2 regions of the Rhizobium sp. N324 genome follow, and region 2 is predicted to be linked to the other one. Evidence: riboswitches for the same ligand, from Rfam matches in the RefSeq annotation. Region 2 holds a riboswitch; the other holds the start of a gene.
The links. Region 2 has a riboswitch for FMN ahead of AMK05_RS08220 (DMT family transporter). Riboswitches for the same ligand answer to the same signal wherever they lie in the genome.

Region 1: another riboswitch for FMN. It lies ahead of AMK05_RS13945 (6,7-dimethyl-8-ribityllumazine synthase); the one in region 2 lies ahead of AMK05_RS08220 (DMT family transporter).

The regions. Positions count from the first base shown of each region.
Region 1 covers NZ_CP013630.1:2,882,067-2,885,466, forward strand. Annotated here, with positions in the region: gene AMK05_RS13930 (hypothetical protein) at 1-61, shown strand, start outside; gene AMK05_RS13935 (GCG_CRPN prefix-to-repeats domain-containing protein) at 143-463, opposite strand; gene AMK05_RS13940 (SRPBCC family protein) at 647-1,093, opposite strand; FMN riboswitch at 1,401-1,543, shown strand; gene AMK05_RS13945 (6,7-dimethyl-8-ribityllumazine synthase) at 1,622-2,056, shown strand; gene AMK05_RS13950 (VOC family protein) at 2,216-2,905, shown strand; gene AMK05_RS13955 (DUF1194 domain-containing protein) at 3,286-3,400, opposite strand, start outside.
Region 2 covers NZ_CP013630.1:1,716,962-1,720,361, forward strand. Annotated here, with positions in the region: gene lon (endopeptidase La) at 1-760, shown strand, start outside; gene hupB (DNA-binding protein HupB) at 967-1,242, shown strand; FMN riboswitch at 1,363-1,515, shown strand; gene AMK05_RS08220 (DMT family transporter) at 1,600-2,520, shown strand; gene AMK05_RS08225 (esterase-like activity of phytase family protein) at 2,603-3,400, shown strand, end outside.

The sequences.
Region 1 (3,400 bases), 1.2 Mb from region 2:
GGATCCTGTCGAACTCGAAGAACTGATCGACAGCCAACACTGGCGCGTCAGCACGGTCTGACGCCAAGGCGCCGAAGAAACGTCGATAAAAAGGGCCGGCGAAGATTGCGCCGGCCCCATCGATCTGTCTCTGACTGCGAGCTTAATAGTCATCCCGCCAGCGGCGGCGATACTCGCCGCGCCGCTCATCGCGCCAGCGCGGACCATCCCAATCCCGGTGGCGCCGCTCCCAGCCCCAGCGGGGCGGACCGCCGTAGAAGGCCACCGGCGGCGGGCGTCGCCAGTTTCGCCGGCATTCGCCCCAGCGGGTCAGATGCCAGCCGCGGCCGCACGCATAGTCGACCTTTGTAACATCGCTTGTGACATTGCTCTGGACATTGATTGTCCCCATCGGCATCGCCTCAGCTGTGCCGATCGAAAGGCTGCCAGCGAGCAAGGCAGCCGCGATAGAAAGTGCCTTCATCGGAAACTCCATTTCATCCAGCCGCCCTCACCCTAGGGCGGCCAAATTGAACTGGAGATGAACTGCGCGTTCATGTTTGCGGGCAAAAAAGAAGCGCTTTCGGACGGCCGATCGGAGCGCCGGCCAGCCGTTTTCCCGCAACGGCAACCGCTTCGGGACAAGCCTCCGGCCGGCAAAAACCGTTCATGTCCTGCCGGAAAATGAGTCGGGACCCGGGTCACGCCCGGCGGCGACCTCGATCAGCCGCCCGAGGTAATGCGCCCAGCCTTCCGCATGGCCGGCGCATTGATCGGCGCTCGGCAGGCCGCTATGGGTGAGCCGCAGCAGTGTTCCGCCTCCCTGCTCGATCAGGTCAATCTCGACCAGGCTCGACCCCGGCGGCACCACCTCGCTACCGTCCCAGCCGAAGCTGTAGGCAAGGCGATGAACCGGCACCACTTCGCGAAACGAGCCGCGCGCAAAGCGGGCGCCGGTGACGTTGACGAGATAGAGCCCGCCCGGCTGCGGCTCGACCTCAGCTTCCGTTCCCATCCAGCGCAGGATCTTTTCCGGGTCGGTCATCAACGCAAACACTGCGGCCGGCGGCGCCGCGATATGCGCCTCGCGGTGAACGACGAGGGGCTCTTGCATATCTCTCTCCCATGGTTTGCTATGGTCTTCCCTCGCCTTGCGCGGGAACGGCGCGCTGCTGTTTTGACGGGGTGTCCTCATCGGAAGCATGTAGGCAAACGTGCACATTCAGCAAGGGCGATGGAGACATTGCCTCCGACGCTGGCTCGTCACCGTGCCCTTCGCGTGCGCCCAATGCACTCGCTCCTGTCGTCGCTCGCCCCCTCAACTGCCTTGCCCTTCGGGCCACTCGCGCCATTCCCATTCCCACACCACAATGAAAGCATTTCACCCTATTGCCAGCCGGCCACCTTCCCCCTATTGTCCCCGCCGTTCTCAGGGCGGGGTGAAAGTCCCTACCGGCGGTATGCAGTTTCGATTGCGAGCCCGCGAGCGCCTTCTAAGGAAGGGTCAGCAGATCAGGTGAGATGCCTGAGCCGACGGTCATAGTCCGGATGAAAGAGAACGCGCGTTCCCACCGCCCTTGCGGCTGTCGGGGACGTTCGTGATCGCCTTGGGTGATGTGTCTGTTCGCCAAAGGAGATTACCATGACACCCACCCGCTACGCCTTTATCAAAGCCAGCTGGCACGCCGACATCGTCGACCGCGCCCTTGACGGCTTCTATCAGCTCGTGCCGCCCGAGCAGGTCGATGTGTTCGATGTTCCCGGCGCATTCGAGATGCCGCTGCTTTCCCGTGATCTTGCCGCAACCGGGCGCTATGGCGCCGTCGTTGCTGCCGCTTTCGTCGTTGACGGCGGAATATACCGCCACGAATTCGTCGCCCAGGCCGTGGTCGACGGGCTGATGCGCGCCGGCATGGATACCGGCGTGCCGGTGCTGTCGGTTTCGCTGACGCCGCATCAGTATCAGGAAACCGAGCACCATAAGCAGATCTACCGCGCGCACTTCATCGAGAAAGGGCGGGAGGCCGCAAAAGCCGCGCTCACCATCGGGAAGACACGCGCCGCTCTTGCCGCGTAAGGCGGTTCCTCCGAACCGAGGCGGCGGGACCGATCCCGCCGTCTTCATCAGGTCAACGCCGACAGAATAATTGATTCGACGCCCCCGCCGCGCTGTGGTCCACTCCACCCCGACATGTATCGCCATTCTTAATGCATCCAGAACCCCAAGGAGCTGAAGATGAGCAATGCAATGCGCAGTGAACCCCCTATCGCAAATCCGAAAACACGGCCGGTCGACACCAAGCTCGAAGTGGTCGTCATCCCCGTTTCCGACGTCGACCGCGCCAAACGTTTTTACGACGGGCTCGGCTGGCGGCTCGACGCCGATTTCGCCAATGATGCCGATTTCCGGGTGATCCAGTTTACTCCGCCCGGCTCCGGCTGCGCGATCATATTCGGCAAGAATATAACCGCCGCAGAACCCGGCTCCGCCCAGGGGCTCTACCTCGTCGTCTCCGACATCGAGGCCGCCCGCCGCGACCTCATCGCCCGCGGCGTCGAGGTCAGCGACGTGTTTCATGACGCATCGGGCGTCTATGCCGGCAAGGACGACCCCTATCTCTTCGGACGGCTGAGGATTGCCGGCCGCGATCCCGATCACCGCAGCTATCGCTCCTTCGCCTCGTTCAAGGATCCCGACGGCAATGGCTGGCTGTTCCAGGAAGTCACGGAGCGCCTGCCCGGACGCATCGACGCCGACGAGACAGCCTTTGCAACGTCGAGCGATCTTGCATCAGCGCTGCGCCGCGCGGCCACCGCCCACGGCGAACACGAAAAGCGCAACGGCGGCAAGCACGACGAGAACTGGCCGGACTGGTACGCCGAATACATGGTCAGCGAACGGGCCGGCCGGGAGCTGCCGTTATAGATGGCGGTAGAGGGACGCAGACGCTCGTCGCGTCTGTGTTCCCTCTTAATAATGATGCAGTCCGCTTGCCTTTCGCTTGCCGCTCAAGGCGAGGCGAAGGACAATGGAGGACGTGCCGTGTGGCCCCCTCATCTGCCTGCCGGCATCTTCTCCCCGAGGGGAGAAGCGGAATCGCGGCAGCGCCTCGCCTCCCTTGAAACCTCGGCTTGCGAATGAAGGTCGTCCGGCCTACCCCCTTCTCCCCAGCGGGGGTCCGAAGGACGGGGCGAGACCCGTGGCTCGACCCAGGTCGATGCCGGCAGGCAGATGAGGGGGCCACACGGCACGTCTTTCATTGTCTCTCGCTTCACCCCGAGCGAAAGTGATGGCAAAAAAACCCGTCACCGCTCGAAAAAATCCCGCCACTGTTTCTCGCCAACCAGGCAATCCGTCACGGGCGCATCCCCCGCTATCTCCCGCACCGTCGCCGGCGGCGAAAGGCCGCTGATCTCCAGC
Region 2 (3,400 bases):
CGCTCGTAAGGCGGTGACCGAGATCATCAAGGGCAAGACGAAGTCCGTGCATGTGACGGCTGCCAACATCTCCGACTATCTGGGCGTTCCGCGCTTCCGCCATGGCGAAGCCGAGGGCGAGGATCAGGTCGGCGTTGTCACCGGTCTGGCCTGGACCGAAGTCGGCGGCGAACTGCTGACCATCGAAGGCGTGATGATGCCGGGCAAGGGCCGCATGACGGTTACCGGCAATCTGAAGGAAGTCATGAAGGAATCGATTTCGGCAGCGGCTTCCTATGTCCGCTCGCGCGCTGTCGATTTCGGCATCGAGCCGCCGCGCTTCGACAAGAGCGACATCCACGTGCACGTGCCGGAAGGCGCGACACCGAAGGACGGCCCCTCGGCCGGCGTCGCCATGGCGACCGCGATCGTCTCGATCATGACCGGCATCCCGGTGAACAGGCACGTGGCCATGACCGGTGAAATCACCCTTCGCGGCCGTGTGCTGCCGATCGGCGGTCTCAAGGAAAAGCTGCTCGCAGCGCTTCGCGGCGGCATCAAGAAGGTGCTGATTCCGGAGGAAAACGCCAAGGACCTGGCAGAGATTCCGGATAACGTGAAGAACAGCATGGAGATCATCCCGGTATCCCGCATGGGCGAGGTGATCAAGCATGCGCTGATCCGGCGGCCGGAGCCGATCGAATGGGACGGCACGGTGGAAACGCCGGTCATCACCTCGGTCGAAGGCCTTGATGAGACGGGCGCGACCATAGCGCATTGAGTGGCCTTGGCCACATTTAGGCCCCATTGGCTGAAAAGACGGAAAAAGGCTGGCGAAAACGCCAGCCTTTTTTGTGAAAACGTCATGGAGACGCTTGCTTTTCCTTGATTTGCAGGGCTTTTGGGTTCCCGGCGGGCCTGATGAAACCTATTCTGCGCCTAGCTTACTTTTGAGTCGTTTCGTACCATTTAGAAAGGGGTGGAAACATGAACAAGAATGAACTCGTGTCCGCAGTCGCCGAAAAGGCAGGACTGACGAAGTCTGACGCGGCTTCCGCTGTTGACGCGGTTTTTGACGTTGTCCAGGGTGAACTCAAGAACAAGGGCGACATCCGCCTCGCTGGGTTCGGCAGCTTCACCGTTTCTCATCGTGCCGCATCGAAGGGCCGCAACCCGTCGACGGGCGCTGAAGTCGACATTCCGGCTCGCAACGTGCCGAAGTTCACGCCCGGCAAGGGCCTGAAGGACGCCGTCAACGGCTGATCTGAGATTATCCGCCAGCCGTAAACGAGACCGGCTGCGCAGGATTTGGAAGGGGTTCGGCTTTGCCGGACCCCTTTCGCTTTCGCCGCTTGCCGCATGCGGCCCTTTGTTCTACGACAGAGCTGTTCTCAGGGCGGGGTGAAACTCCCCACCGGCGGTAAGGGCTGCGGCCCGAGCCCGCGAGCGCTTTCCCAAGCCGACGCTTGGGAGGGGTCAGCAGATCCGGTGCGATTCCGGAGCCGACGGTCAAAGTCCGGATGGAAGAGGATGAGCATGGCCGCGTGCGGGGCAGGGGACTGCCAGCGTCAGCGTGCTGTCGCTCGTTGCGTCCTGATTTATGTTGGTCCCTGATTTCGGATGAAAGACATGAATCAGAAATCCCTTGCAGTCTCGCAGTCGCGCGCCCTTGCCGGCGCAGCTTTCATGGTGCTTGGAGGCGTGGTCTTCTCGCTCCTCAACGTCGTCACCCAGTGGCTGACGATGAAGCTCGCCTTTCCCCCGGCCTCCGCGGCCTTCTGGCAATATGCCTTCGCCTTTCTGTTCTCCTTGCCCTTCCTGCGCAAATCAGGCCTTTCGGCAATGCGCACCGAATATCCCTGGCGGCATCTCGTGCGCGTGATCTTTGCCGCGCTCGGCGTCGAGGCCTGGATTTCCGGCCTTGCGTCGGTGCCGATCTGGCAGGCGATCGCCCTCGTCATGACCTCGCCCTTCTTCATCATTCTCGGCGCCCGCCTGTTCCTCGGTGAACGTGTCGGTCCAGCCCGGTGGGCGGCGACCGGTGTCGGCTTTGCCGGCGCGATGATCATCCTGCAGCCATGGTCCGACAGCTTCACCTGGGCAGCCCTGCTGCCGGTGCTCTCGGCGCTGCTCTGGGGCGCCTCCTCGCTGATCACCAAGAGCCTGACCGGCATCGAAAAGCCCGAGACGATCACCGTCTGGCTGCTGGTGCTGCTGACGCCGATCAACGGCGGCCTGGCGCTGGCGGCGGGCTTCGCCGTGCCGACAGGCACCGCACTTGCTCTCTTCCTGCTGGCCGGCCTGCTGACGGTCGTGGCGCAATATCTGCTGACGCTCGCCTATGCCAGTGCCGACGCCGCCTATGTGCAGCCCTTCGACGATCTGAAGCTGCCGCTGAATGTGCTGGCAGGCTGGCTGTTCTTCGGTTATGCGCCGGCTGGTTACCTTTGGCTCGGAGCCGCCCTCATTCTTGCCGCGTCGCTTTTCATCATGCGCAACGAGATGCGCCGGGAAAAGGGCGGCCTGACGCAAAGCGCGTAAAATGGCCGGGGCTGTCATGCCTCTGTCATGGCAGTCCCGCAGAAAACCCATGTTTCGACTATTCGACACATGGGGGATTTTCATGACAATTTTATCGCGCAAGGCAGCGCTTGCTGCCGTGCTTTTCACATCCGTTGCCTTCCCGGCCGCCGCCGAGCCGGTCTTCAACCGCATCGCGTCCTTCCCGGTCGCGCAGAACCTGCCTGATGACAAGGACAAGCTTTCGCCGACCTCTGCCGAAATCATCACCGCGACCGATGACGGCAACACGCTGATCTATAGCGACAGCCCGCTCGGCGCGATCGGCTTCATCGACATCACCGATGCCAAGGCCCCGAAATCAGGCGGCGCGCTGATGATGGACGGCGAGCCGACATCGGTCACCTCGAGCGCCGGCAAGGCCCTGGTCGCCGTCAACACCTCCGAAAGCAAGGCCAAGCCCTCGGGCCGTCTGGCGATCGTCGACGTGGCGACGAAGAAGATCGAAAACAGCTGCGATCTCGGCGGCCAGCCGGATTCGATCGCGCTCAACAAGGACAAAACGCTCGGCGCCATCGCGATCGAAAACGAACGCGACGAAGAGGTCAATGACGGCAAGATCCCGCAGATGCCGGCCGGCGATCTCGTCGTCTTCCAGCTGAAGAACGGCGCCGTCGATTGCGGCACCATCAAGCACGTGGCACTGACCGGTCTCGCCGGTGTCGCCCCTGAGGATCCGGAGCCGGAATTCGTCGCCTTCAACGGCCTGAACGAGATCGCCCTGACGCTGCAGGAAAACAACGAGATCGTCATCATCGACGCCAATACGGCTCAGGTGAAAACGCATTTCTCCGCCGGCAGCGTCGATCTCACCGGCATCGACACCAAGCGGGACGGCGCC